Regions from separate parts of the Tepidimonas taiwanensis genome, predicted to be linked through region 2. Evidence: predicted binding sites of a transcription regulator. Region 2 holds the regulator's gene; the other holds the start of a gene.
What was found. Region 2 encodes FliA, which starts transcription of late flagellar genes. Its sites were predicted from a motif close to CTAAAGTTTNNNNNNNNNNNGCCGNTA; they were not measured.
Positions count from the first base shown of each region.

Region 1: fliS (flagellar export chaperone FliS) is a predicted target of FliA. The motif match lies at 7,673-7,699, and genes of this name have one in related genera.

Region 1 is NZ_CP083911.1:1,570,306-1,585,352, forward strand. Features, by position in the region: gene LCC91_RS07260 (methyltransferase domain-containing protein) at 1-379, opposite strand, end outside; gene LCC91_RS07265 (tetratricopeptide repeat protein) at 407-2,707, shown strand; gene LCC91_RS07270 (flagellin N-terminal helical domain-containing protein) at 2,792-4,255, shown strand; gene fliD (flagellar filament capping protein FliD) at 4,367-5,782, shown strand; gene LCC91_RS07280 (flagellin N-terminal helical domain-containing protein) at 5,984-7,444, shown strand; gene fliS (flagellar export chaperone FliS) at 7,738-8,130, shown strand; gene LCC91_RS07290 (flagellar protein FliT) at 8,175-8,498, shown strand; gene fliE (flagellar hook-basal body complex protein FliE) at 8,591-8,890, opposite strand; gene fliF (flagellar basal-body MS-ring/collar protein FliF) at 9,137-10,867, shown strand; gene fliG (flagellar motor switch protein FliG) at 10,895-11,896, shown strand; gene LCC91_RS07310 (FliH/SctL family protein) at 11,883-12,611, shown strand; gene fliI (flagellar protein export ATPase FliI) at 12,604-14,067, shown strand; gene fliJ (flagellar export protein FliJ) at 14,064-14,534, shown strand; gene LCC91_RS07325 (flagellar hook-length control protein FliK) at 14,531-15,047, shown strand, end outside.
Region 2 is NZ_CP083911.1:246,504-261,550, reverse strand. Features, by position in the region: gene flgL (flagellar hook-associated protein FlgL) at 31-1,311, opposite strand; gene flgK (flagellar hook-associated protein FlgK) at 1,329-3,287, opposite strand; gene flgJ (flagellar assembly peptidoglycan hydrolase FlgJ) at 3,305-4,186, opposite strand; gene LCC91_RS01215 (flagellar basal body P-ring protein FlgI) at 4,188-5,339, opposite strand; gene LCC91_RS01210 (flagellar basal body L-ring protein FlgH) at 5,376-6,065, opposite strand; gene flgG (flagellar basal-body rod protein FlgG) at 6,113-6,895, opposite strand; gene flgF (flagellar basal-body rod protein FlgF) at 6,912-7,652, opposite strand; gene flgE (flagellar hook protein FlgE) at 7,685-8,983, opposite strand; gene LCC91_RS01190 (flagellar hook assembly protein FlgD) at 9,050-9,706, opposite strand; gene flgC (flagellar basal body rod protein FlgC) at 9,728-10,132, opposite strand; gene flgB (flagellar basal body rod protein FlgB) at 10,144-10,590, opposite strand; gene flgA (flagellar basal body P-ring formation chaperone FlgA) at 10,754-11,587, shown strand; gene flgM (flagellar biosynthesis anti-sigma factor FlgM) at 11,707-12,042, shown strand; gene LCC91_RS01165 (hypothetical protein) at 12,092-12,451, shown strand; gene LCC91_RS01160 (RNA polymerase sigma factor FliA) at 12,484-13,206, opposite strand; gene LCC91_RS01155 (hypothetical protein) at 13,257-13,868, opposite strand; gene flhF (flagellar biosynthesis protein FlhF) at 13,861-15,047, opposite strand, start outside.

The sequences.
Region 1 (15,047 bases), 1.3 Mb from region 2:
AACGATCCAAAATTTTCGGCAGCCACCAACTCGGCGGCATTTGTATCAAATGCGCATTGCGACCATCGCTCAACGTCTTGACGGCAGGCCCGGTGTGCACCGTAAAAAACCCCAATCTCTCCGTCAGCACCGCAAGATGATCCAGCACATTATCCAGCAAATCCGGCTCAATATGCTCCAGCACATCGATACACGCAACCATTTCATGCGGGCCAGGCAGGGTAGACCAAGCCGGCACCGCCGGATCATAAAATGTCATGGAAATTTCATGATCCGGGCGGATGTTTTGAGCCAATCTTCCCTTGCCAGCCCCGTAATCGAGAACCCTGCGTACACCAAACTGATTAATGAACGCGGTGACAAGCGGCGCGAATTGCACAGAGGCCACCCCATAATTTGGATTCTCATGCAAACGCTGCTGCTCGAGACGATACGCTTCAGAAATGAGCGGGTTGCCACTGTACGTCATCACCATCACCATCAAAATTTAGGGAATCTCCAGAACGACAGTCTAAGCACGCACCGGAAGACCCATCATCAAAAAAACGGGAGATTTACACCGGAAATACAGCGTTGCCCTCCCTCACCTCCGCACCCACTGTGGCTTGGCCTGTGGCATGATGCCCAAGTCCCTCGCAGGAGTCAACGCATGAGCAAACGACGCCCCACCTCTGGTCTCTCCACGGCACTCGATCGAGCCATTGCGGCACACCGCCAAGGTGACCGTGACGCCGCGCTGCGTTGGCTAAAGCAGCACACCGCGGCTCACCCCAAAGATGAAAGAGGCTGGCTGTGGCTTGCCAAGCTCTATTGGGGGGGGGAGCAACACGGCAAAGCCACACAAGCTTTGCAGCGGGTGCAGCGTATCGAGCGTCTGCCCCCCGACGAGCGGTTAGACCTCGCAGCACTGCTGCTGGACAAAGGCGATGTCACGATGGCTCGAGGTGTTTATCACACACTGCAAGAGCCCCACCCCTCCGACGACTCCAGCATTGGAGTTGAGGCGGCGTTGGGCTTGGCGCGTTGCGCGCTACATGAACAAGCCACAGACGAAGCGCTGGCCCAACTCGCGCCACTTCAAGCCAACGCCGATCGCCTCACGCCGCAACAGCGTGCATCGCTGCACTTTTTGGCAGGGTCCGCCCATCTGATGCGGCAAGAGTGGCCGCAAGCCGCGCGCGCGCTGGGCGAGTGCCTGCAAATCGAACCCGATCATATCTACGCGCTCAACAACCTGGGCGTCGTGCTCAAAGACGGCCTAAAGGACAAAGCCGCGGCGGCGCAGGTATTCGAAAAAGTTCTGGCCATCAACCCCCACCATCTCGACAGTGCCGTCAACCTCGCCTCCATCCGGATGGATGGCTCGGACGACGAGCTACGACAGGCCTTGGCGCTGCTGCTGCCCTGGCAGCCGCGCCGCCCAGCCCACATGTTGTACTGGCACGCCCTGGGGCAGATACGGCATCGGCTGCGGGATTGGCCCGAAGCCATCGAGGCGTACCACAACGCGTTGCAGCTCAGCCCCGGCAACCCCGACGTGCTCACCAATTTGGGACTGTGGCATTTTGATCGCAAGGACTATCAGCGCGCGCTCGAATCCTTCGAAACCGCCCTCCAACGAGCGCCGAATCATCCGGATGCGATGAATTTTTTGGGCGTTTGTCTGGCTCACTTGGGACAACTCGAACAACAACTGCCAGTGTTGGAGCGACTGGTACACAAGCACCCGAGTGAACCCTCCGTGCGCTTTCAGATCGCGTGGAACCTGCTGGGCACGGGACAGTTCGAGCTCGGATTTCGCGAATACCTCTTTCGCCCGTCTCGGCACAATATCGGTGCCGCACCCAACGGGCTTGGCTACGCCACCCGGCTGCCCGAGCGTATGGACGGGGATCGGTTGTTGCTCGTGGCTGACCAAGGCATTGGCGACGAGTGGTTCTTTCTGCGATTTGTGCCGTTGTTGCAGCAGCGCGGTGCCGTGCTGGACTACTACACCCCCAGCAAAATCGCGCCACTCATTGAGCGCTTGGGTTGGATTGACACGGTTTGGCGGACGCTGCCCCCTCCAGACGTACACGACGCCGCCATCAACATTGGGGACTTACCCTATCTGGTGGGGATGCGCGACACCGACCAACCCCCACCGCCCATTGCGATTGCCCCGCAGCCCGAAACCATCGAACAAGCCCGCCTCATTCTTCAGGCATTTGGCTCTCCGCCTTACGTCGGCGTCACGTGGCAGGGGGGCACCAACCCGCTTCGCGAAAAGGACGGCCCGCGCAAACGCTTGCTGGACAAAAGCATTCCGATCGAAAGCATCGCACAGTGGCTGCCACGTGGGGCCACCATCGTCTCGTTGCAGCGCAAGCCCCTGCCGGGAGAGGTTTCGGCGTTGGCTCAGGCCATCGGGCGGCCGGTGCTGGACGCCGCGGTCTTCAACGACGACCTGGAGCGGATGCTGGGCCTGCTGGCGTGCCTGGATCACTACTACGCGGTCAGCAACGCCAACGTGCATCTCGCGGCCAGCATCGGCTTGCCCTGCACCGTGTTCGTACCCCAACCGCCCGAGTGGCGCTGGCTCATCGCGGGCGAGCGAACCCCCTGGTTCCCCAACGCAACGATCGTGCGCCAGCGGCCCGGCGGCGAGTGGCCTGGTCCCGCGGAAGTCGGGCAACGGGCTTCACCGGTGCAGCCCGCATTGCCCTAAAGTCTTGCGCATGGCCTCCGATAAAGCAGTCAACAGCGAGCGTCAGTCGCTGTCGTCTGGTCCAGTGTCACCTAGGAGCTTGCCATGCCGCAAACCATCAACACCAACATCATGTCGCTGACGGCGCAGCGCAACCTCAACACCTCGCAAATGGGCATGAGCACCGCGATTGCCCGCCTGTCGTCGGGCCTGCGCATCAACAGCGCCCGCGACGACGCCGCGGGGCTGGCCATCGCCGAGCGCATGACCACCCAAGTGCGCGGCCTCAATCAGGCCGTGCGCAACGCCAACGACGGCATCTCGCTGGCGCAAACCATCGAGGGCGCGCTGGGCTCCTCGGCCTCCATCCTGCAGCGCATCCGCGAACTGGCCGTGCAGGCCGCCAACGGCTCCAACTCCGGGGCCGACCGCCAAGCCCTCAACGCCGAGGCCAACCAGCTCGTCGCCGAGCTGCAGCGCATCGCCGACACCACTGAGTTCAACGGACTCAAGGTCTTGAACGGTGCCTTTGGCTCTCAAACCTTCCAGGTCGGGGCCAACGCATACCAAACCATCACCGTCGGCGGCGCGGACACCCGTACCAACAAGTACGGACTGAACACGCTGGTCAGCGCGGCGGCGCAACCTGGTGTCTCCGCCGGTTATAACCCGGCCACTCTCACGATCGCCGGTCTGACGACCAAAACCGTCTCGATCGCGACCAACGACACGGCCAAGGTGGTGGCTGACCGAATCAACGCCGTCTCGGCCGAAACGGGGGTGACGGCCAGCGCCCGCAGCTTGGCCACGCTGGACTTTGCGTCCGCCAGCCCGGGGGCCTACAGCATCAGCATCACATCTAACAACACGACGGCGGTGACCGTGTCGTTCAACGTCAGCAACGCCGACTCGTCCGAAGGGCTGTCGCAAGCGGTCAATGAGATCAACAAGGTCTCGGCGCAGACGGGCGTGTCGGCCAAGCTCAACGAGGCCGGTAATGCCATCTTGCTGGAAAACGCAAGTGGCAACAACATCAGAATAGCGAATGGTGCGGGCAGTGTGGGGGATATCACGCTTGCCCAAGGGCGCCTGGACAACCAAGGCACATACCTTGCCAGCACTGCCACGACCATTGCGGCGGGCATGGATGCCATCTCCTTGGGCTACGTGAGCCTGGACTCCGCGACGGGGTTCTCTGTCAACGCTTCTGCGGCCAGCGTCTTCGCTTCCGGTGCCACCAACTCTGACAGCAGCAACACGGTCAACACGCTGAGCCTGACCACTGTGGACAAAGCCAGCTTGGCGATCCGTATCGTGGATCAGGCGTTGCAGACGATCTCCACGCTGCGCGCGAATTACGGTGCCATCCAGTCGCGGTTCGAGAGCACCATCAACAACCTGCAGACGACCAGCGAGAACGTCGCGGCGGCTCGCAGCCGTATCCAGGACGCGGACTTTGCGCAAGAGACGGCGGCGCTGTCGCGCGCGCAAATCCTGCAACAGGCCGGCACCGCGATGGTGGCCCAGGCGAACCAGCTGCCGCAAGGCGTGCTGGCGCTGCTGCGGTAATCGCGGCAGCGGTAAGCGGACGAGGGCGTGACCTTGTCCGCTTTTCCCCTTGCCGCGCCCATCGATCGGTGCGAAGATTGGGAAACTTGCTGTCACTGATCGGAGCCCATCATGCCCACCATCTCTTCCCCCGGTATCGGCAGTGGCCTGGACGTCAAGTCCATTGTTGGCCAGTTGGTGGAGCTGGAAAAAAAGCCGCTTACCCTGGTGCAGTTGCGCACGACGGCGGCGCAGACGCGCTTGTCGGTGGTGGGGCAGATCAAGTCGCAGCTGGCTGCACTGGACGACAGCCTGCGCGCGCTGACGCTCGGGAGTACTTACCAGGGCATGAGCGTCAAGTCCACCTCCGAGGCGGTACGCGGCACGGCCTCCAGCACAGCATTGCCCGGTCAGTACACCGTCAGCGTTTCTCAACTCGCGCAGGGTCAAGTCGCACGCTCGGACGCCTTGTCACCGTCGGTTCCCGTGGGCAGCGGGACGTTGACTATCACCACCGGTCGATGGGACACGGGGCCCGTCTTCACGCCGAGTGGCACGGCCATGACGATCTCGGTTTCCGCCACCGACACACTGGCCGATATCGCCCAAAAAATCAACGATGCCAACGGTTCGGTGCGGGCGGTGGTGGTCAATGACGGTGCCAACCAGCGTTTGGTGTTGCGCTCGACAGGCATCGGGGCCGACAGCGGCTTTCGTGTCCAGGTCACGGACGGCGACGGCAATGACGTGGACAACGCGGGGCTGTCGCGCTTGGCCTATGATCCCGCAGCGGGCACCGCTGGCTTGTCGCTGACACAGGCCGCGCAAAACACCGTTGCAACGGTCGATGGTGTGGCGGTCACCTCCAGCAACCGCACGATCGCCGACGTCATTCCGGGCGTGACGCTGGAGGTCTCGGCAACAACTGCCACGCCGGTGACGGTCGATGTGGCGCGCGACACCTCCGGCGCGCGCAAAGCCATCGAAGCGTTTGTCAGTGCCTTCAACCAGTTGAATCAAACGCTGACCGAGGCGACCCGTTACGACGCCCAGACGGGCACGGCTGGTCCGCTGCAGGGTGACAGCACGATCGTGACGTTGCAGTCGGCGCTGCGTCGGCTGATCGGGATGGCTGGCCCCGGTACCGACACGCAACAACGGTGGTCCGATATCGGTGTACGCTTGGCGCGCGACGGCAGCCTCACGATCGACGGCGCACGTTTAGAGAGCGCATTGGCACAGCCCGACGCGGTGCGTAACCTGCTGGCCAAAGCCGATGGACCGGTGCGCGGCTTGGCGGTCCAGCTGCGGGACTTCACGAGCGGAGCGCTGGCCTCAGACGGGCGCATGGGCCAAAAAGTCAAGGCTGTGGAGAGCGAGATCCAGCGCTTGCAAGAGCAGGCCAAACGTATCAACGAAAAGGCCGTGCGCACCGAAGAACGGCTGCTGGCGCAGTATGCGCGGCTGGACGCAACATTGTCCCAGTTCAACGCCCTCAATCAGTACGTCAGCCAGCAAGTTGCTCAGTGGAACAAGACCAGTAAATAAACACCACAGGCAACCCACAAGCTTTTGAATAGCGCCCGCTTGGGCGCTTTTTTTGTGCCTATGCCCAGCTGCCGCTGCGGCACGATCACGCTCACGATCGAAGGCGTTGGGAGCCACTCGATCGACGCTCCCCGCGGGTGGCGCTTGCGCGACGGACCGCGGGACCCGTCCCGCCCATCCTGACTTCGTGGAGATCGAACCATGCCGCAGACCATCAACACCAACATCATGTCGCTGACGGCGCAGCGCAACCTCAACACCTCGCAAATGGGCATGAGCACCACGATTGCCCGTCTGTCGTCGGGCCTGCGCATCAACAGCGCCCGCGACGACGCCGCGGGGCTGGCCATCGCCGAGCGCATGACCACCCAAGTGCGCGGCCTCAATCAGGCCGTGCGCAACGCCAACGACGGCATCTCGCTGGCGCAAACCATCGAGGGCGCGCTGGGCTCCTCGGCCTCCATCCTGCAGCGCATCCGCGAACTGGCCGTGCAGGCCGCCAACGGCTCCAACTCCGGGGCCGACCGCCAAGCCCTCAACGCCGAGGCCAACCAGCTCGTCGCCGAGCTGCAGCGCATCGCCGACACCACCGAATTCAACGGACTCAAAGTCCTCAACGGTGCCTTTGGTGCCCAGACCTTCCAGGTCGGGGCCAACGCATACCAAACCATCACCGTCGGCGGCGCGGACGCGCGCACCAACAAGTACGGACTCAACACGCTGGTCAGCGCAGCGGCAGTACCCAACGCGTCGGCAGGCTACAACGCAGGCACACTGACCATCGCCGGTCTGACGACCAAAACCGTCTCGATCGCCAACAACGATACCGCCAAAGTGGTGGCCGACCGAATCAACGCGGTCTCGGCCGAGACGGGGGTCACCGCCAGCGCCCGCAGCCTGGCCACGCTGGACTTCCAGGCCACCGGAGCCTACAGCATCAGCATCACGTCCGCCAACTCGTCCGCGGTCACGATCTCGTTCAATGTCAGCAACGTCGACTCATCCGAAGGTTTGGCGCAAGCCGTCAATGAGATCAACAAGGTCTCAGCGCAGACGGGCGTGTCGGCCAAGCTCAACGAGGCCGGCGACGCGATCTTGCTGGAAAACGCCACGGGTAGCAACATCACCATTGCCAATGGGGCCAGCAGCGCCGGCACCGCCACCTTGGCCCAGGGGCGTCTGGACAACCAAGGCACCTATGTGGTGAGCACAGCGGCCACCTTGGCCTTGGGTGGTTCCGCCACCTCGCTGGGCTATGTGGCGCTGGATTCGGCCACTGGGTTTGCAGTCTCGCAAACCGGAACCAACGTCTTTGCGGCGGCTAACAACACTTCGAATGGTGACAACACTGTCAACACCATCAGTCTGACCACGTTCGACAAGGCCAGCATGGCCATCCGTATCGTGGATCAAGCCTTACAAACCATCTCGGCCCTGCGCGCCAACTACGGCGCGTTGATGAGCCGTTTTGAAAATACGATCACGAATTTGCAAAACACCAGCGAGAACTTGGCAGCCGCGCGCAGCCGCATCCAAGACGCCGACTTCGCCGCTGAGACCGCCGCCCTCAGCCGCGCCCAAATCCTGCAGCAGGCGGGCACCGCCATGGTCGCGCAAGCCAACCAGCTCCCCCAAAACGTCCTGCGCCTGCTGCAAGGGTAAGCAGATACGGCAGCTGCCGTTACGTGGCCATATCATGTGGCTGGCGCACACGCGCCGTGCACGGAGCCGGGAACACCCCGGCTTTTTTGTTGCTATCGCTGATAGTCGTTGCATGAGACAGGCGTGATAGCACGTCGGCAACCGGAGCCGGAATGTGTCCGCTACGCTAAAGTGTGAACTGCTCCCGTGTGCGGTGGCTCTTCATCGCAAGCGAGAAACGCGTATGCGCTCAAGGAGTCCAGCCGATGACCGATAAACCGCTCAGACACCCACCTGTGACACGGAGCAGCAAGATGTACACCTCTCCCACCCAACGTTCGGTCAACGCGTATACCCGTCAGGCCATGGCCACACGCGTGGCCGCCGCCACCCCGCACGAGCTGATCGGCATGTTGTTCGAAGGGCTGCAGCAAAGTCTGCTCAGCGCCAAGGGGGCGATCGAACGCGGCGACATCCCCGCCAAGGGCGCGGCCATCGGCAAGGCGGTACGGATCCTGGACGAGGGGTTGCGCGCCGCGCTGGACCCGCAGGGGGGCGAACTGACGGAAAACCTGCGCGGGCTGTACGACTATTGCCTGCGGCGGCTGACGGAGGCCAATTTGCGCAACGACGCGGCGATCATCGACGAAGTACGGGGCCTGTTGGAGCCGATTGCGGACGCGTGGAACCAGATCCGCCCCCAATGATGCCCGACCCGATGCCCCCAGCAACACCCCGCGAAGCCCGCATCATGAACACCCCCGCCACGACTAGCCCCGCCAATGTGCTGGATTTCTACAAAGCCCTGGAAGCCGCGAGCGCGCGCATGCTGGAAGCCGCGCAGCTCGACGACTGGGACCGCGTCGTCGAGCTGGAGGGCGTGTGCGCGGTGCTGATCGAGCGGCTGCGCGAGCAGGCCGAGCGCGCTCCGCTGTCGCCCCAGGAGCGCGCGGAAAAGCACCGCATCATGCTGGCGATCCTGCGGCATGACGCACAGATCCGGGCGCTGGCCGAACCGTGGCTGGAGGTGTGGGACGACGCAGGGCTGGGTACGCGGCCGCCGCTGTTGCACTGATGCCCCAAAGATGGCGTTGCTGCCGCGTGTCCGCGTAACGGTCGGTGGGCGTGACCGTACGCCATCGCTGAGGGCGCCATCGCGGACAGTCGTCACACCTGCATGTTCATCACGTCGGTGTAAGCCTGCATCATGCGGTTGCGCACGTGCAGCGCGGCCTGAAAGCCGATTTGCGCCTTCTGCATCGCGACCATCGTTTCCTCCAGGCTGACGCTGCGGTCGCCCGCCTGGACGCGGTTTTGCAGCTCGCTGGCGCGGTTCTGCGCGGCGCTGACGTCCTGCAGCGCGGTGCGCAACGCGTCACCGAACCCGCGTGTGGGGGCGACGGCGGAAGTCGGGAGCGACGCGCCGGTAGCAGCGGGGGCGACACCCGACGCGCCCGCGGGGTTCATCGCGGCCTTCGCGGCCAAGGCTTTTTGCGCGGCGCGCAGCGCGGCGGCCTGCGCCGGGCTCATCGACGCGGTGGTCATGGGAAGCAGTCGCAGGTCCATGGCGGCTCCGATCGATGGTGTGGGGTGGCGCTAAGGATGGCCTTGATCGTAGGGCCGCGACCCCGCGCAACATAAGCGCAAAGAGGCCGACGAACGGCCGGCTGTTCGGGCTTTAGCGCGCGGCACCGCGTTTTGATAATGCGGCGCATGGCTACCACGACGACCGCTGTTGCCGAACTGGAACCCGCCCTGCCCGCCGAAGGGGAGCGCACGCCGCCGCTGTTGGCCGGCTGGCAGCGCCTGAGCACTGCACGCAAGGTGTCGCTCGGTGCCGGGGTGATCGCGCTCGTCGCCCTGCTCGCCACGGCCTTCTATCTGATCAACCGGCCGGACTACCGGGTGCTGTACGCCAACCTGTCGGACAAGGACGGTGGCGCGATCCTGGCGCAGTTGTCGCAGATGAACGTGCCGTACAAACACGCCGACGGCGGCAACGCGATCCTGGTGCCGGCCGACCGCGTCAACGACGTGCGCATGAAGCTGGCGAGCCTGGGCTTGCCGAAGGGGACGGTGACGGGGTTCGAGCTGATGGACCACACGCGCCTGGGAATGACGCAGTTCCAGGAGCGGGTCAACTTCCAGCGCAGCCTGGAGGGGGAGCTGACGCGCACGATCCTGTCGCTGAGCTCCGTCGCGGACGCGCGCGTGCATCTGGCGCTGCCCAACCAGAACGGCTTTTTCCGCGAGCAGCAGAAGCCCTCGGCCAGCGTGCTGCTGACGCTGCACCCGGGGCGTACGCTGGACCGCGCCCAGGTGGCGGGCATCGTGCACCTGGTGGCCAGTTCCGTGCCGGAGATGGACCCGAAGGCGGTGAGCGTCATCGACCAGCACGGGGCGCTGCTGTCGCAGCGGGACGAAGGCGGCCTCGGCGCGGATGCGCGGCAGATCGAGTACGTGCGCACGCTGGAGCAGATGTACACGCAGCGCATCCTGGACCTGCTGGAGCCGGTGGTCGGGCGCGAGAACGTGCGCGCCGCGGTGACGGCGGACGTGGACTTCTCGCTGACGGAGCGTACGAGCGAGCAGCACCGCCCGAACCAGGGCGATGAGCCCGCGGCGGTGCGCAGCTCGCAGACGGTGGAAGAAGGCGTGGCCGCTGCCACCGGACCGGCCGGCGTTCCCGGAGCGGTGACCAACGTGGCACCGGGGGCGACCAACGCCCCGATCAACGGTCCCGGCGCGCCGGTGGGCGTCGTCGGCCAGGACGGCACCGGCGCGGACGCCCGCCGCCGCCGCGAGCAGGTGGTGAACTACGAGGTGGACAAGACCATCTCCGTCACGCGCGGCGCGACCGGCACCATCCGCCGCGTGACCGCCGCGGTGGTGATCAACCACCTGCCCAACCCGGACGCGAAGAAGGGGCCGGCGACCGCGGCGCTGCCGCCGGAGCGGCTGGAGCAGATCCAGGCGCTGGTGCGCGAGGCGATCGGCTTCAGCGCCGAGCGCGGCGACTCGGTCAACGTGGTCAACGCACCGTTCAACGCCACCAAGCCGGAGCCGGTCGAGGTTCCGTGGTACCAGAGCCCGGACACGATGGAGCTGGTGCGCAGCCTCGCGCCGTCGCTCGGGTTGCTGGCGGTGGCGTTGATCCTGTACTTGGGGATGGTGCGCCCGGCGCTGAAGATGATGCAGCCGCCGCCGGCCGCACCGGTGACCGCCAGCGCCGAGGGCGCGGCCGCCCTGCCCGCCCCCGGCAGCCAGCTGCAGGCCGTCGTTGGCGAGGTGGTGGAGCGCCCCGGATTGCCCGAACCGGTGCACAATGAACCCAGCCCCGAGGAGCTGCGGCTGGCGGATGCGCGCCGTCTCGCGAAGGAAAATCCGGTCGCCGTGGCCAACATCATCAAGGGCTGGATCAGCGGTGAGGGGGCGGCCGCCTGAGCCAGCCGCGGCAACGGGTGAGCGGACATGGCAGACACCGACGACGGACTGCAGGACGCGGCCATCTTCCTCATGTCGCTGGGCGAGGAGGAGGCCGCGGAGGTCTTCAAGCACTTCTCGCCCAAGGAGGTACAGCGCTTGGGCGAGGCAATCGCGCGCATGCGCGTCGTACCCAAGGAAAAGGTACAGTCGGTCATCGAGCGCTTCACGCGCGAGGCGCAGTCGCAAAGCCTGCTGGTGTCGGACACCGATAATTACGTCCGCGCCGTGCTCCGGCGAGCGTTGGGTGACGACAAAGCGGCGCTGCTGATCGACCGCATCCTGCAGGGCGGCGACGTCTCGGGCATCGAGAGCCTGAAGTGGATGGACCCGATCTCGGTGGCGGAGCTGCTGCGCAACGAGCACCCGCAGATCCTGGCGGCGATCCTCGTGCACCTGGACCAGGACCACGCGGCCAACATCCTGAAACACTTCACCGAACGCACCCGCAACGAGGTGATGCTGCGCATCGCAACGCTCGAGGGCATCCAGCCCACGGCGCTCAAAGACCTGAACGAGGCGCTGTATCAAGTGCTCGCCGGCGGCGACAAGATCCGCAAGAGCTCGCTGGGCGGGATCAAGACCGCGGCCGAGATCATCAACCTGCTGGGCGCGAGCCTCGAGGCCAGCGTCATCGATTCGATCCGCGAGCAAGACCCGGATCTGGCGCAGAAGATCATGGACAAGATGTTCACCTTCGAGGACCTGCTCAAGCTCGACAACAAGTCGCTGCAGATGGTGCTCAAGGAGGTGTCGTCGGACCAGCTGGTCGTCGCGCTCAAGGGCGCGTCGCAGGAGCTGCGGGAAAAAATCCTCTCCAACATGTCCAGCCGCGCGGCCGAGGCGCTCAAGGAAGACCTGGAGTCGCGCGGGCCGGTGCGACTGTCGGAGGTGGAGGCGCAGCAGAAGGAAATCCTGAAGGTGGTGCGCCGACTGGCCGACGAGGGCCAGATCGTGCTGGGAGGAGGCGGCGACGATGCCTTCGTCTAACCGGGGCACGCACCCGTACCAGCGCTTTATCCCGCGCGAGGAAGTGCAGGCGGTCGTCGCGTGGGCGTTCGAGCCCGTCAGCGACGAGGAGCGGGCGGCGCGCGCCGCGCCTGCCCCGCCCGAAGAAGAAAAAGAGCCCACCTTCAGCGCGGAGGAGGTGGAAGCTGCTCGGGCGCAGGCGTTCGCCGAGGGTTTCGAACAGGGCCGCCAGACCGGGGCCCAGGAGGCGCGGGACGCGCTGCAGGAGCCGCTGCGCCAGCAGGCGCGCGAACACGCCGAGCGCATCGCGGCGCTGCTGCAACAGGCACAGGAGCAGCTCGACGCCGTCCAGCGCGAACTGGCCGACCAGGTGTTGCTGCTGGCCTGCGACATCGCGCGGCAGGTGGTGCGCCGCGAGCTCGCGCAGCCGCTGGGGCCCGTGCGGGCGGTCGTGGAGGAAGCGCTGGGGATGCTCACCGACGACGCGCGCCCGGCGGTGCTGCGGCTGCACCCGGACGACGCCCAGCGCCTGCAGCCGCACCTGGGCGACGCGTTGCAGCGCCAGCGCGTGACGCTGCAGCCCGACGCACGCCTGACGCCCGGCGGGTGTGTGCTGGAGACGGCGCTCGGCTCGGTGGACGCGACGGTGGAGCGGCGCTGGGTGCGGGCGGTGGGCAACCTCGGGCTCGACCTCTCGTGGGCCGACGACGAGCCGCAGGAGGGTGGCGATGCCTGACCGCAGCACGTGGGAGCGCTTTCTGGCGGCGGCGCGGCAGGCTGCGAGCCAGCCGACGCCGCTGGAGGCGAGCGGCCGCCTGACGCGACTCGCCGGCCTGGTGCTGGAGGCGCAGGGCATCCGCGCGCCGGTGGGCTCGCAGTGCCTGATCGACCCCAACCCCGACCCGCTCGCCCCGCCCCCGCCGAACGACCCGGCGGTGCTGGCGGAGGTGGTGGGCTTTGCCGGCGACCGCGCGTACCTGATGCCGGCGAGCGAGATGCTGGGCCTGGCCCCGGGCGCGCGGGTGCGGCCGCTGCCGCCGTACCGCCCCCGGCCGCGCCTGGGCGACGAACCCCACCCCATCGTCCCGAACGACCGCGGCGTGCTGCGCGTGCCGATGGGGGACGGCCTGCTCGGGCGCGTCGTGGACGCCTACGGCCACCCGCTCGACCACGGCGGCCCGCTGCAGGGCGTGCAGTCGCAGCCGTTGGAGCGGCCGCCGATCAACGCGATGAACCGCGCCCCGATCCGGCGGGCGCTGGATACCGGCGTGCGCGCGATCAACGCGCTGCTGACCGTCGGGCGCGGCCAGCGGCTGGGGCTGTTTGCGGGCTCCGGCGTGGGCAAGAGCGTGCTGCTCGGCATGATGGCGCGCTACACGCAGGCGGACGTGATCGTCGTCGGGCTGATCGGCGAGCGCGGGCGCGAGGTCAAGGAATTCGTCGAGGATATCCTGGGACCGCAGGACCGCGGGCGCGCGGTCGTCGTCGCCGCCCCGGCCGATGCGCCGCCGCTGGTGCGGCTACAAGGGGCGCATTACGCCACCGCGATCGCCGAGCGCTTCCGCGACGACGGGCGCCACGTGCTGCTGCTGATGGACTCGCTGACGCGCTACGCGATGGCGCAGCGCGAAATCGCGCTGGCCATCGGCGAGCCACCGGCCACCAAGGGCTACCCGCCCAGTGCCTTCGCGCGGCTGCCGCAACTGGTGGAGCGCTCCGGCAACGGGCCGGAGGGCGGCGGCTCGATCACGGCGTTCTACACCGTGCTGTCCGAAGGCGACGACCAGCAGGACCCAGTGGCCGACGCCGCGCGCGCGATCCTCGACGGACACGTCGTGCTCTCGCGCGCGCTGGCCGAGTCGGGCGTGTACCCGGCCATCGATATCGAGGCGTCGGCCTCGCGCGTGATGCACAACGTCGTGACACCCGAGCATTGGGCACTGGCGCGGCGCTTCCGGCAACTCTACTCGCGCTACCAAAAGAGCCGCGACCTGATCCAGCTCGGCGCGTACGTGGCCGGCAGCGACCCCGAGACTGATCTGGCGATCCAGCTCCACCCGGCGATGCAGGCCTTCCTGATGCAGGACATGCGCGAGGGAGCGCCCTTCGACGACAGCGTGCAGCAGCTCGCCGAGGTGTTGCGCCCCGCGACCGGCGCGGCCGCGCGTGCGGCGGCAGGAGGCCGCGCATGAACCGCCCGCGCGACTTGGGGCCGCTGCTGACACTGGCGGAACGCCGCCGCGACGAGGCGGCGCAGGCGCTCGCCCACGCGCGCCGCGAACGCGCGAGCGCCGAGGCCCAGATGCAGCAGCTGCAGGCCTACACGCGGGACGCCGATGCCCGCTGGCGCGACCGCACGCGCACGGGCGTCACCCCCACGCTGCTCGCCACGCACCGGCAGTTCATGCTCAAACTCGAAGACGCCGTGCGCTACCAGACGGACGTGCTGCAGCAGCTGGATCAGCGCATCGGCCAACTGCTGGGCGCGCTGGCCGAGGCCGAGCGCGAGCTCGCCGCGCTGCAGCGCGTGCAGCAGCGTTGGTTGCACGACTGGCAGCGCCGCCAGCAGCGGCTCGAGCAAAAGGCGACCGACGAAATGGCCGCCACGCTGCACCGCCACCGCCACACCCGCCACCCCGACGAAGGAGGTCCGCGATGAAGACCGAAGTCACCGCCACCCCGGCGGCCCACGCACACGCCCACGGCCCCGCCCGCGCGGGCCGTGCCCAGCCCGCCACGCCCGACGCCGCGGGGGACGATCCGTTTGCCGACCTGCTGGCCGGGCTGTTTGCGGAAGCCGACACCCTCCCTGCGCAGGACGAAACGGATACGACGACGGCTACCGCCGACGGCGTGACCCCGCCGGGGATCGCCCCCTGGACGCCACCACCGGAGGTCGGACAGCCGGTCGCCGACGCGGCCGAGGCTGGTGATCCTGCCGCCGACGACGCGTCAGCCGGCCGTCGCTCGCCAGCCGACCCCACTGGTACGTCCGCGACGGTCGGCAGCGGTCAACCGGCGTCGGCCCAGCCCTTCGGCGCGTGGGTGTCGACGGTGGCGCGCGGCAAGGGACGTGCGGGGCCGGCGGTCCGGGGGATGGAGGCCAACGCCCGCGACACCGGTGCGACCACCGATGCTGCTACGCCCGCCACTGGCCCTGGGCGCCACGGGG
Region 2 (15,047 bases):
GCGCCGGCGGGTCAGCGCCGAACGGCGCGGTCAGGCCAGATACTGGAACAGCGACAGGCGCTGTACCTGCGCGTAGGACGACAGCGCGGCTTGGTAACCCAGCTGTTGGGTTTGGAAGCGCGAAATCGCCTCGACCATGTCGAGGTCGGTAAGGTCGGACTGTTGCTGCACGTGATAGTCCTTGCGTGCCTGGAAGGCTGCGTCCATCTGATCCGCACGGTTGAGCCAGTCACCCAACTGACCGCGAGCCGAGAGCAATCTGTCGAGGCGTTTTTCCAGGTGCAGGTTGACGACAGCCAGTTCCTGGTTCAGGTCATGGCCATTTTCGCTCTTGAGCGCCCCGATGGCGCGGTCGAAGGACTCCCACACGTCCACATCGACGGTGGGCGTGACGGTAAAGGCATCCCCGTTGGCAGGCGTGCCTTGGATGCGCACCCGCAATCCCTCGAAATCGAGTTGCGTCACGCCATCGACGGTGGTGACCGTGGCCGTGACGGGACCGAACGCCGCACCCGACTTGTCGGTTCCATTGACGGTCCACACACCGGCTGTGTAGGTCAGGGTGTAGCTGCCGACGTTGGGCGTGCTGTCATCCAGTGTGAACACTTGGGTGGTATTGAGCCCGGCGGCGTTCTGCACACGGGCGTCGAGCGCCACGGCCGTGCCGCTGTTGCCGGCGTTGACCGACACAATGGCTGAGGCCGTGGCCGCAAGCCGCCCCGAAAACACCGGGTAACCATCGATTTGGCTGGGCAACCCCGTTTCGGTCGCCGCCGCTTGCCCACGCAAGCCATTTTCTTGCACCACCCGACCATCGGGTCCATAAGTGGTAGCGGCCGCAGTAACCAGGTTTTCCTGGAACGACTGCGTGCCGCTGGCCAACCCCAAGCCCATGAACAGCGGCCGTCCGAGCGTGTCCTTGGTGTTGGCCAGTGCCAGAATGCGCTCTCGGATGCCCTCGAGCTCCTGCGCGATGGTGGCGCGGTCGCTGGGGTTGAGCGACCCGTTGCCCCCCTGCACGATCAGCTCTTTGGCACGGTGATAGAGGTCGCCGATGTCGGCCAGCGTGCTCTCCGCCAGCTGCAGGTTGCGGCGCGCTGCCTCCAGCGCGCGCTGGTCGGCCTGCACGCGGTGCTCGCGCGCGCGCTCGCGCTCGGCCAGTGCCGCCGCGGCCGGATCGTCGCTGACACGCCGCACGCGCTTGCCGGAGGAGAGCTTGTCCTGCTGCTCGGCCAGCTCGGCTTGCCGCTGCTGCAAGCGTTGAATGGTGGTGTCGTAGCTGTTGGCGGTGGCGACACGGTAGAGGGTCATGACGCACCTCTTGGGGGTCAACGGAAGGTGGCAAGCAGCGTGTCGAAGACCGACTGCACCGTTTGCAAATACTTGGCCGACGCTTGATAAGCCTGCTGGAACTGCAGCAACCGCGCGGCTTCCTCGTCGAGGTTGACGCCAGCGAGATTGGCGCGGCGCTGCTCGGCGTCCGTCGCTTGCGCCCGCGTAAACGTCGCTCGCGTTTGCGCTTCGTTGATGCGCGCCGCCAGTCCCGAAAACACCGCCAAGTAGCCATCGGACAGCGGCGTGGTGCCGTCGAACAACACGTCATCGCGCAGCGCCAGCATCGCGCTGGCGTTGCCGCCATTGACAACCAAGGCCGCGCCACTGGTGGGGGCCGCCTGCAACTGAAAGACGTCGCCATTTTGCGGCTGGCCCCGCAGGGTGAGCCGCACGGTCACCGAGTTGCCGCCCGACGTATACGTAAATTCCATGGGCTCGCCCGGCGTGTAGGTAACCGATGCCGGCGTAAAACCAGCCAGTGCAAATTGGTTGGGTGCGGTAAATGTCAGCGCCGCGGGCAACGCAGGCATTGCCCAGCTGCCGCTGTTGATGTGGGCGGAGACCGCCTCGATGGTGGCGTTGCCGTTGTTGGGCGTCCCCAGCGCCAGTTGCACGCGGTTGGCCGCGGCGAGCTCCGCGGGGCTGGCAAGCGGCATGTGCAGGCTGCTGGCGGCATCGGCCCCGGCACGAATGTAAAACCGGTCACCTGCCGCGGGGGTGCCGCTGATGCTCAGCGTCAGGCCATCCAGTTGGGCGGGCAATGTACCCAGCGTCGCCGCACTGGGTTGCCACGCGGTACCGTTCCAAAACCAACCATCGCTGCTGCGCCGGATCTGTACATTGGTGCCGCTGGTGTAGGTAATGTCGTAATCGGTGGCGCGCAACGCCGCTGGATCGGCCACCGTCAGGGTCATCGTTGCAGTGCTGGTGTTTTCGCTGCCGGGCTTGGCCTGCAAGCCGGCAGGCGCATACGTCAACAGATCGGTGCCGGGAGCCCCCAAAGCATTGAGCCCGCTGCGCTGCTGGCGGTTGAGGACCTCGGCGGTCGCCAAGGCCACACGCCCGAGCTCGGCTTGGGTTTGTACGACGTCGCGGTTGATGAAATCCAACAAACCCCGCAACTGCCCGCCACCGACGAATTCGCGCGGGATATCGTACCGCGTCGCCCCTTGAACGAATTGCAGCTGGATTTGCCGGTCGCTGTCGACAGTGGCGCGAGCCACCTCCAGCCGCGCTGCCTGATTGCCCAACACCAGCGGCAGGCTCCCCGCGACAAACACCGACAACGTGCCGTCATCCGCCGCCAATGTGGTGACCTGAATTTTTTCGTTGAGCTGCGCGATGAGGTGATCACGCTGATCGAGCAAATCGTTGGGCGGCACGCCACTGCCGGCAACGCGCGCGATCGATTCGTTGACCTGTGCAATTGCTAGGGCCAAACGGTTGACCTCGCCCGCGATTTCGCCGGCTTGCACGCGCGCCCCTTGGGTAATCTCATCGAGCCGCGCCATCGTGTCGCGCACACGCGTGGCCAGCGCGTCGAAGCGGCTGAGCACCACCTGCCGCGCGGTGGTGTCGTCAGGGGCGTTGGCGACATCGACCCAGGCGTTGAGCGCGTCGTTGAGCACCTGCCCCAGCCCGCCATCGCCCGTCGGGAACAGCGACTCGACGCTGCGCAGGTACTCGGCGCGGATCGCGTCCGCGGCGGCGGTGGAGCGGGTGCCGTTGGCCTCACGCGTAAGAAAAGCGTCATAACCGACGCGCGCCACGGTCTCGATTTGTACGCCTTTGCCGAAGTAGCCGCTGCCCAAGCGTTGTCCGGCGACGGCCTGCAGCTCGGCACGCTGGCGGGTGTAGCCTTCGGTGTTGACGTTGGCGATGTTGTGGCCAATGACCTGCAGCACCGCCTGGTTGGTGGTGAGGGCCCGGGTGGCGATGTTGAGCGCGCTCATCGTCGGCTACCCCGGCATCAGGCGAGCGCCCGCTGCAGCTGCAGCGTGGTGTTGATGACGCGGCTGAGCTTGGTCGCGTACTGCGGGTCGGTCGCATAGCCGGCCTGCTGCAGCTGCTGTGCGAAGGCCTGCGCCGAATGCAGGTTGCGCACCACCGCCTGGTAGCGCGGGCTGCCGGTGATCAGGCGCGCATAGTCGCGAAACGCGTCGGCATAGCTGTCGTAGGCACGAAAGCGCTGCACCACCTTGCGCGGCTGGCCGTCCACGTACTCGGTGGTGGTGACTTCCGCGACCTTTCCCGTCCAGCCCGGCCCCGCCTTGATGCCGAACAGGTTGTGTGAGTTGCGCCCGTCGGGCAGCCGGATCTCGCTGCGGCCCCAGCCGGTCTCGTGCGCCGCCTGCCCGATCATGAACGCGGCGGGAATGCCGCTCTCGCGCGCCACCTGCTGCGCCGCGACGCGGTGTTGCTGGATGAACGACACCTGCGCCGGGGTCGGTTTGGGCACGGGTGCCTCCACCGCCGACGACGGCGTCGACGGGGCCGCTGCCGCCGCCCGCCCGCCCGCGGCACCGTCGGCGTGTGCCATCTGGCGCTGCAACTGGCGCTCGATCATCTCGGCCAGCCCGCCGGGCAGCCCGGTCATCTTCACGGCCCACTGCTCGTCCAGCAGGTCCATCCCCAGTTCGCTCGCGTCGTTGTCCATCAGGCCGCTTTTCATCGTCGCGTCGCGCATGGACTTGAGCAGCTCGCGCATGAACAGCGCCTCGAACTGACGGGCGGTTTCTTTCAGCGCCGCCTTCGGGTCGCGCCCCGCGAGGCCGTTGAGCGCATCGAGCGTCTTGGCGTCGGCGGCGAGCCCACGCTGCGTGGCGGCGGTCACGGCGTTGGCGGCGTTCATCTCACAGCACCTCGATCTCGGCCTTGAGCGCGCCGGCCGCTTTCATCGCCTGCAGGATGGCCAGCAGGTCCTGCGGCGTCGCGCCCAGCTTGTTGAGCGCGCGCACCACGTCGGCCAGCTGCGCCGACGCCTCCACCTCCAGCAGCTTGCCGCCTTCCTGCTGCACCTGGATGTCGGCCTTTTCGGTGACCACCGTCTGCGCGCCCGGCGGCGCGAACGGCCCGGGCTGGCTGACCTGCGGCGTGGAAGAGATGGTGATCGACAGGTTGCCGTGCGCGATCGCGGCCGGCGCGAGCTTGACGGCCTGATTCAGCACGACGGAGCCGGTGCGGGCGTTGAGGATCACCTTGGCCGTCGGGGCCGAGAGCTCGAGCGGCAGATCCTCCAGGCTCGCCAGAAACGCCACGCGTTCGTTGGGGTCGAGCGGCGCGCGCACGCGCACCACGCGGCCGTCGAGCGCCTGCGCGGTGCCGTCGCCGATCGCGCGGTTGATCGCCTGCGCCACGCGGGTGGCGGTCTGAAAATCCTGCGCGTTGAGCGCGAGGTCCACCGTCTCGCCGATCAGCAGCGGCGTGGGCACCGCGCGCTCGACCAGCGCACCGTTGGGGATGCGTCCGGCGTTGAGGTGGTTGACGGCCACGCTGCTGCCGCCGGCCGACGCGCCGGCACCGGCGACGACCAGGTTGCCCTGCGCCAGCGCGTAGACCTGCCCGTCCGCCCCGCGCAGCGGCGTCTGGATCAGCGTGCCGCCGCGCAGCGACTTGGCGCTGCCGATCGACGACACGGTCACGTCGATGGTCTGCCCCGGCCGCGCAAAGGCCGGCAGTTCCGCCGTCACCAGCACGGCCGCGACGTTTTTCGGCTGCACCGTCACGCCGGGCGGCAGCGTCAGCCCCATCTGCTGGAGGTAGTTGGCCAGGCTCTGCGTGGTGTAGGCGTTGGAGGAGTCGCCCGTACCGTCCAGCCCCACGACCAACCCGTAGCCGCTGAGCTGGTTGGGGCGCACCCCCTGAACCGCCGCGACGTCCTTGATGCGCGTGGCGTGCGCGGGTGTCCAGACCGCGAGCAGCGACGCCGCGGCCGCCGTCAGCACAGCGTACAGCGCGGCGCGCCAGCGGCGACGATCGTGGGGGGTATGGGGCAATCGGTTCATGGCAGGACACCTCGTCGAACCGATTGTGGAAAAACTTTAGAACGGCAAAAGCGTCAAAAAGAACCGCGCCAACCAGCCAAATGTTTGCGCATCGGCCGGTGCCCCCCGGCCGCGCGAAAGCACGCGCACGTTGGCCACCTGCGTCGACAGCACCGTGTTGCCCGGGCGGATCGCGCGCGGATCGACCGTGCCGGAAAACTGCAGCACGTCCACCGCCTGGTTGACGCCGATTTGCTTTTCGCCGATGACGACCAGGTGCCCGTTGGGCAGCACGTCCGTGACGACGGCGGTGATCGACCCGCGGAAGGTGTTGCTCGCCTCGGTCTTGCCGTCGCCGCTCATGCTGTTGGCGCTCTTGGCCCCGGCGTTGAGGTCGGCCAGCGTCCCCGCGCCAAGGAACGGAAACGCCGACACCCCGGCCGACAGGGACGACTGGCGTGAGACATCGGTCTTCGCGCTTTGCGAGGCGCTCAGGTTCTCGGTGATCTGGATGGTGATCACGTCTCCCACCAGCCGCGCGCGGTGATCCTCGAACCCGGGGCGATACGACGCCGGCGAGTACAGCGAACCGGTAGGCACGGGGTTCGGGACCGCGCGCTGCTGCGGATAGACGAGCTCCTCCGGCGGTTTGGCGAGGTCGACATCCGGGATTTGCGATAGCGTGTTGCAACCGGCCAGCGTGGCCGCCGCCGCGGCGGCCACGATCGCGCGCATCAGGGGTTTCATCGCAGCGGCTCCTGGAAAAACGAGCGGTTGGCCCATCACGGCAGCGATCACAGCTGCGTCAGGCGCTGCAGCATCTGATCGGACGTGGTCACCGCCTTGGAGTTGAGTTCGTAGGCGCGCTGGGTCTGGATCATGTTGACCAGCTCCTGCACCACGTTGACATTGGAGCTCTCCAAAAAGCCTTGCAGGGTTTGCCCAAACCCCTCTGTACCGGGCACACCCTCGGCAGGCTCACCGGAGGCGGGCGACTCGCGAAAGAGGTTTTGCCCGAGCGGTTCCAAACCCGCGGGGTTGATGAACGTCGCCAGCGTGATCTGGCCGATCGGCTGCGGTGCAACCTGCCCCGGCAACGTCACCGTCACCGCCCCATCCTTGCCGATGGTGAGCGACTGCGCGTTGGCCGGCACTGTGATGCCATCGACCAGCAGGTATCCCTGGTTGGTGACGACCTGCCCCTCGGCGTTGAGCTTGAAGCTGCCGTCGCGCGTGTAGGCGGTCGACCCGTCGGGCAACTGGACCCGGAAAAACCCGTTGCCGTTGATCGCCACATCCAGCCGGTTGTCGGTCTGCTGCAGGTTGCCCTGCGTGTAGGTGCGCGCGGTGGCCACCGTGCGCACCCCGAGCCCGATCTGCAGTCCCGTCGGCAGCTCGGCGTTCTCGGCCGTGTTGCCGCCCACCTGGCGCAGGTTCTGGTAGATCAGGTCCTCGAACAGCGCGGTGCCGCGCTTGAAGCCCGCGGTCGAGACGTTGGCCAGGTTGTGCGAAATGACGTCGAGCTGCGTCTGCTGGGCCTGCATGCCGGTTTTGGCGATGTGCAGCGAGTTGATCATGGCGTTCTCTCCGGTATCAGGCGTTTAGGCTGAGCAGCTGCGCCGCCTGCTGGTCGTTGCGCTCGGCGTTTTGCAGCAGCTTCATCTGCATTTCATACAGGCGGGCCACCGCAATCATGTCCACCATTGCGCCGATGGGGTCGACGTTGGAGCCCTCGAGCATCCCGTCCACGAGCGTTGCGGCTTCGTCGGCCGGCAGCGGTTGGCCGTCGGGCGAACGGAACAACCCGTCGTCCCCGCGCACGAGCTTTTGCCCCTCGGGCGGCGTGACGAGCTTGAGGCGCCCGATCTCCTGCGGCGCTTCGTTGCCCACCTTGGCCGTCACCGTGCCGTCGCGCGCGATCGTGACCTGCGCCCCCTCGGGCACCGCGATCGGCGCGCCGCCCGCGCCGAGCATCGGCAGGCCGTTGAAGCCGACCAGGTTGCCCTGCGCGTTGACCTGCAGGGCGCCGGCGCGCGTGTAGGCCTCGGTGCCGTCCAACGCCTGGATCGCGAAGAAGGCGCTGCCCACCGCGGCCACGTCGAGCGCGCGGCCAGTGTTCTGCAACGGTCCCGGCTTGTCCAGATAACCGGGCGTGGCCTCCAGCGCGTGCACACGGGTCGTAGCGCCTTCGCCGCGCAGCGGCACGGCGCGAAACGTCGACAGCTCCGCCCGAAAACCGGTCGTGGTGACGTTGGCCAGGTTGTGCGCGATGACCTGGTGCCGGTGCATCGCGGCCGTGGCACCGGACGTGGCGGTGTAGATGACCCGGTCCATCGCGAGGGCTCCTCAAACGTGCGATCGCAGCATCAGCGCAGGTTGACCAGCGTCTGCTGTACCTGGTCTTGCGTTTTGATGGTCTGTGCGTTGGCTTGGTAGTGGCGCTGAGCCACGATCATGTTGACCAGCTCTTGCGTGAGATCGACGTTGGACTCCTCTAGCGCCCCTTGGCGCACCGCTCCGAAGCGTCCGCTCAATGGAGCCCCTTCTACAGCGTTGCCCGACGTGAAGGTCTCCCGCCAATAGCCGCCGTTGACGGGCTCCAGGCCCTGCACGTTACGAAAGCGTGCCAGCGCGACCTGTCCCGCGTCTTGCGACACCCCGTTGGAGTAGCGCGCCGTGATGACCCCCGACTCCGATACAACAATAGACGTCAACTCACCCGGAGCGTAGCCGTCTTGGCGTACATCGTAGACGGCGAACGGCGATCCGTACTGGGTCAGGGTCCACCCACCCGCCGCGCTGCCGATGTTGATCGGAATGGGAGCCGGGGGAAATGCGGCCGATGGCACCCCGGCGCTCACCGATCCCCCGGGTAGCGCGTTGGCAGGCAACTGAATAGTGGGCGTACCGGTGACCTCGCCCGCCGCGTCGAACGTCACCGTCCCCAACACCGCCTCGTACGGCGTCGTGCCCTCGACCCGCCCCACCACGGTCCACGTCGAATTCGGTGCCGTGTAGTTGGTGCGCACGAAATACAGCTGCAACGGAATCTGGTTGCCCTGCTCGTCATAAATGTTGACCACCGTCCCGTAGCGCCGCCTCGCATCATCCAGTGGTGTGGCCGGCGTGAGCACCTCGGCCGAGGCAGGCAAGTTGGCGGTCACGCGAATCCCCCCTTCGGGCCCGGTGAGCGTGCCCGTGCGGCGCGGCGGAATCGCAGCCCCGGTGGGAAGGAAAAGATCTTGCGTGCCCCCCACCGTGATCGGCGCGCCCGGGGCCGCCGGCAAATACCCTTGCAAGCGCGAGCCGTTGTTGGTGATGATGTAGCCGTCCTTGTCGAGCTTGAACTCGCCATTGCGGGTGTACATCACTTCGCCAGATGTGGAGCGAACCTTGAAAAAGCCATCGCCATTGATGGCCATGTCCAGGTTATTCCCCGTGATCTTGAGGTTGCCCTGGGTGAAGAGCTGCGCCACCGTGGCCACGGCCACCCCGATGCCGCCGTTGCTGCCGCCGGCAGCGCCGAGCGACGCGGCGTACATCTCGGCGAATTCGGCGCGGCCGGCCTTCATCCCGGTGGTGTTGGCGTTGGCGATGTTGTGGCCGATCACGTCGAGGTTCTTGCTCGCGGCGTTGAGGCCTGAGAGTCCGGTTCCAAAGCTCATGGTGTGCTCCTGCAGGTGTGTACGGGTTGCGGGCGCGATCCGACGCGATCGGCGAACGAGTGGTCGTCAGAGGTAGGCGAGGATCCGATCCTGGGAGAGCGTGCCGCGCTCGGTGCGCAGCCGTACGGTGCCATCGACCACGCCGACGGACTGCACGCGCTGCAGCGCCAGCGGCGTTGCCTCCACCGCTTGCCCCCCTGCGCCAGTGGCACTGACACGGATGGTGGCAACGCGCGCGGGGTCGACATCGCCCAACGACCACTGCAGGGTCTGTAGCCCAGCGCTGCGCGCCCCGGCGTTGACGGTACCCACCATCGCGCCATTGGCATCCAGAAATTCCACAGTCACGCTTTGGGCGTCCGCGGCCAAGTTAAACGCCGCCCTCGCCTGCCCGTCGGCCACCAGCACGGCGTTGCCCTCGGTCGCGACGGTGCGGCCGACGAGCTGCACGCCCTGCATCGCACCCACCCAGCCGAACTGCGCCGACAGGTTCTTGAGCGTCTCGTTGACCTGTTGCAGCCCCACCACCTGGTTGATCTGCGCCATCTGCGTGGTCATCTGCGCGTTGTCCAGCGGGTTGAGCGGGTCCTGGTTGTTGAGCTGCGCGACGAAGAGCTTGAGAAACCGCTCCTGCGCGGCCTTGGGGTCGGTCGCGTCGGCCTGTGCGCCGCCGCGGGCGTTGTAGGCGTCGATCTCGCTGTTGCTGATCGCGGTCATGAACATGGCGTACTCCTTTCCGCGGGATCACTGCCCCATCTGCAGGGTTTTGAGCAGCAGCGTCTTGGCGGTGTTCATCACCTCGACGTTGTTCTGGTACGAGCGGGCCGCGGCAATCATGTGCACCATCTCCTCCACCGGATTGACGTTGGCGTACGTCACGTAGCCCTGGGCGTCGGCGTTGGGGTGGTGCGGGTTGTAGACGCGGCGGTTCGGCGCATCGCTCTCGACGATGGTCTTGACCTTGACGCCGGCGGAGGCGGGCTCGCCCATCGGCACGGTCTGGAACACGACCTGCCGCGCCTTGTAGGCCTGCCCGTCCGGCCCCGCGACGGCGTCGGCGTTGGCCAGGTTGCTGGCGACGGTGTTGAGACGCTGCGCCTGCGCGCTGATCGCACTGCCCGAAACGTCGAAAATCCGGAACATCGACATGGCGACCCTCCTCACTGCCCCTGGATGGCGCTGAGCATCGTCTTCACGTGCCCGTTGATGAAGCGCAGCGTCGTTTCGTACTGCACCGCGTTGTCGACGAAGTTGGCACGCTGCTGGTCCAGGTCCACGGTGTTCTGGTCCAGCGACGGCTGCGTGCGCGCGGTGTAGGCTAACCGTGCGCGGTCGGCGACACCGTCGCGGCTGTGCACAGTGCGCAGGTGGCGCGGATCGCTGCCCGCGAGTCCGTCGGCGGCGCTGACCGTCGACGGGTTGGTGGGCGTCACGCCACCCTGACCACCCTGCGCGCGCGCCAGCGCCGCGCGGAAGTCGAAATCCCGCGCCACGTAACCCGGCGTGTCGGCGTTGGCGATGTTGCTGGCCAGCACCTGCTGCCGGTAGGCGCGCAGCTGCAGCGCCTGCCCCAGCAGGTCCATGCGCTCGGTCCAACGGTTGAACATGGCGGCCTCTCGACGGCTTCGGTGGATGACCCACCGCTCGGGCGGGGGGTGTTGACGGGATTGTCAAAAACTTGAGTCCGCGGCAGGCCCGGAAAAGCGGGGCCGCAGCGGCGCAATTGGCGGCTTTGGCGCGGCGCCACCGGCGTACAGTGCCAACGTGATCATGGACACGCCGCGCCTGCCCCCCATCGGCCCGCTGCGCCCGCGCCACCGCGCGGGGGGGGCGTCGGTTCGTTCAGCGTGGTTGCGGTCGCTGTGGTTGCGGTCGGTTGGGCGGCGCGGGTCCCTGCTATTCGCGCTGATGGTGGCGATGCTGCCGGTGGCCGGCGCCCCCGCAGCGGCCGCATCCGCCACACCCTCCCCGTGGGGCGCGCTGGTCGGCCCGTGGCTGGACGCGACCGTGAACGCGCAGCTGCGCGCGGGCGAAGCGCCGCTGCCGCTGCGGGCCGAGGTGGAGGTCGGCACGCTCGACCCCCGCCTGCGTCTGGCGCCGTGCCAGCGCGTCGAACCCTATCTGCCACCGCAGACGCGGCTGTGGGGCCGCAGCCGTATCGGGCTGCGCTGCACCGCGGGGCCGGTCGCGTGGAACGTATTTCTGCCGGTCACGGTGCGGGTCTGGGGGCCGGGGTGGGTGCTGCGTCGGCCGGTGGCGCCGGGCGAGGCGCTCGGGCCAGAGCACGCGGAGGCCGCGGAGGTCGAATGGACCGCCCAACGCGACACCGTCCTCGTGCGGCCGGAGGACTGGCAGGGACGCGAGGCCGCCCGGGGCCTGGCCGCCGGGCAGGTGCTGCGCACCGGGGTGGTAAGGGCCCCGCAGGTGTTCGAAACCGGCGCGACGGTCCGCCTGCGCGTCGAGGGGCGGGGTTTTGTGCTCACCGCGGTCGGCGAGGCGCTGGGGCACGGGCGCCTGGGCGAACCGGTGCGGGTGCGCCTGCCCAGCAAACGCGTGCTCACCGGCACCGTGATCGACGCCGAGACGGTCGCGCTGCCGCTGTGACGCACAGCCCGATCACACGGCGCATCAAAAAACACGGGGCGTCAAAAAAGGGGTAAAGTCCCGGTTCATCCAGCCGATAACGCTCTCAAGCGACTCGTTATCCGGGTCTGGAGCGTGCCATGAAAGTCAACAACTCGCCTGAAGCCAAGTTCGGACTGTCGACTCCGGTGACCAAGCGCACCGCGGAGGGGGCGAGCACGTCAGCCGCCGGCAGCAGCGCCACCGCGGCCGAGGCCGCGGGCACGCGGGTCCAGCTCTCCCCGGTGACACAGGCGATGACCAACGGGATCGCGCGCTCGGGCACCGACAGCTTCGACGCAGCGAAGGTCGAAGCGATCCGCACCGCGATCCAGAGTGGCCGCTTCTCGGTCAACGCCGAAGCGATTGCCGACAAGCTGCTCGCCAACGCACGCGAACTCCTGGGTGTGGCCTCCGGGGCGCGTCGTTCCTCTTGAACCAGACGCGATGGCGCACGGCGTAGCCCCTGCACCGAACACGGATGGGTTGGACAAACTGCGCCACCTGCGCGATCGACTCGACGAAGCGCTGAACCTCACCACGCGACACGCCGCGGGAGAGATCGACGCCGACGGGTGGCTGGCCGGCATCGCCGAGTTGGCGCACGCGTTCACGGCGGTTCGCGCCCAACTGCCGGCAGTCGGGCAAGCCCCGGCCCGGACCGCGGAGGTCAATCGCCTGCTGGATGAGATCGGCCAGCGGCTGCGGCTGCTGGCCGAACTGCAGGGGCGGCTGTCGGCCAGCGCGCGGCTGGCGCTCGGGCAAATGCTGCCCCAAGACGACCTCAACGCCTACGCGAGCCTGGGCCGCCAGCGCCTGCCCGGTCGGCGCGGCGGATACGGCTAGGCCGACGACCGACAGCGGCGCGGGCCCGTTCGTCAGTGCTCGCGCAGCCGTGCCCGCAGGCGCGCGACCGCCTGCGAGTGGATCTGGCTGACCCGCGATTCGGTTACACCGAGCACGGCGGCGATCTCCTTGAGGTTCATGTCGTGCTCGTAGTACATGCTCATCACGTACTGCTCGCGCTCGGGCAGGCGCTGGATCGCGTCGACGAGCGCCTCGCGCATGCGCCGGTCGGCCAGGATCGACTCGGGGTTTTGCTCCGCATCGTCCGGCAGGAAGCGTTCCAGAAACCCCTCCTCGCCGTCGTCGCTGCGCCCCCCCAGGTCTTCCAAATACACGAGCTGCGTGCCGCGCATGCGGCTGAGCGTCTCGTGGTATTCGTCCAGCGTCATCCCCAGCTCCTGCGCGATTTCCGACTCCCGCGGCGGGCGCTGCAGGCGCTGTTCCAGCCGGTGGATGGCGGATTCGATGTCTTTTTGCAGCTTGCGCGAGCCGCGCGACATCCAGTCCGCGTCGCGCAGCTCGTCGAGCATCGCGCCCTTGATGCGCTGGCTGGCGAAGGTTTCGAACTGCACGCCCATCGACGGCTCGTAACGCGCCAGCGCCTCCGTCAACCCGATCATGCCGACCTGGATGAGGTCGTCGAGCTCGACGCTGGCCGGCAGGCGCGCGATCATCAGGTGCGCCAGCCGGTGCACCAGCGGCGCGTACTGGCGCAGTTGCGCGTCTCGGTCGAGCATGCCCTTGGGCGTGTACATCGAAAACTCCGGCGGTCGGATCGGCCGCGCGGGCGTCAGCGCTGGCGTGGTCAGCATGGACGCAGCCGCCCCCCCATCGCGCCAGGTGCTTCCAGCGTCCAGGCCGCTTCGAGCACCCGCAGCAGCGTCCCCTCCCCGGCGGGATCGGCCGATCGTTGTGCATGATACCCCAGCGTCCACACCGGCGGAACGGCGCGCAGGTGCTGGTGGCAGGTGCGCCGCAGCGCCGCCAGGGCGGCCTGCAGCGCCCCGTGGGGCGCCATCGTCTCGTCGCCCTCGTCGGGCAGCGCCACGACCACCGGGTGCAGGCCGCCGCCCGACAGCGCCTTGATTGCGCGGTACGCGTCCACCAAAGCGGCCGGGTCCGCCGTCAGCGCCACCAGCGGCCGCCCCGGAACGTTGCGCCAGTCGCGCCACAGCGCGCTCACCGGCGCGTGCCACAACCCGACACCGCCGGGCTCCAGACCGTCGCCCCAGCATTCGGGCGGCCCCTCGATCACCGCGCATGGCAGCTCAAGTGCGCGGCACCCCTCGCGCAGCCGCCACAGCAGCTCCAGCGACGCCGCGCCGCGCTCGGCCGCCGCCACGGCCAGCACGCGTGTGGGCGGCTGCAGCTTCCACGCCAGCAGCCCCGCCGCCTGATCGCGAACCGCCTCAAGCATGGGCAACCCCCTGCGGCTTCCAGCTGGACGATGTGGGGTCGGTAAAGAAAAACGGCAGCTCCGCGCTGGTGGGATCATACGCCGACTTGCCCTGACTGCCCATCGACAACCGCACGAGCGCGGTGGCATCGGGGCGCTGCCAGTCTTCCGGCACTCGCTGCCCGGTGGTCAGGCCTCGCAGCACCGTCTGGTGCCGGATCAGCGCATCCACCGCAGGGCCGAGCTTGGCCGCCTCGTCCACCTTCGACAGGATGACGCCGTGCAACGACGTCTCGCGGTAGGCCCCGAACACGTCGTCGAGGGTGTCGCCGTGGCTGCCCGCGTTGACCACGAGCAGCTTCTTGATCGACGGCGCTGCAAGCAGCGACATCATCTCCCGGATGCGCGGGTCGCGCTGGCCGAGCCCCGCGGTGTCGATGATGACCATGCGCTTGTTGGCCAGCAGCTCCAACAGGTCCTGCAGTGCGGCGCGGTCGTGCGCCAGATGCGCGACCACGCCGAGCATGCGGCCGTAGGTCCGCAACTGCTCGTAGCCGGCGACGCGGTAGGTGTCCAGGGTGATGAGCCCGACGCTGTTGGCACCGTAGGCCTTGACGCACTGCGCGGCAAGCTTGGCGGCGGTCGTGGTCTTGCCGACCCCGGTGGAGCCGATCAGCGCGAATACACCCCCCTCATCGCAAAGCTGCCCCGGCTCGCGCGCGACGCGCAGGTTGCGCGCCAGCACTTCCAGGGTCCAGCGCCACGCGCCGGAGGCGTCCAAGTGCGCAGGCAGCCGTTCCAGCACGGCCCGCGCCACGGTCGGCGAGTAGCCCGCGCGGATGAACTTGTGCATCAGCTGCGACTGGATGGGGTTGAGCTTGGTCTGACCGAGCCAGGCCAGCGTCTGGAAGCGCTCCTCCATCATCGCCTTGAGCGCGTCGAGCTGCGCCGTCAGGGCGGCCGCCGCCGGGGCGGGCGCCGGTGTGGCAGGACGCGGGGCCGCAGCGCCTTTGGCGCGTGCCGCCGGGACAGTGCCGCCCGCGCTCGCCCCGTGGCCGAACGGCAGGATCATGCCGTCCGCGGCGGGCGGCTGCGGCCGGGCGGGCGGCACCGCGCGCGCGGCGGGCACGGGCGTCGTCGCGGCGGTGTCGGCCGCGAGCTTGCCCTGCATCGCCTCGCGGCGCTTGCGCAGCATACGCT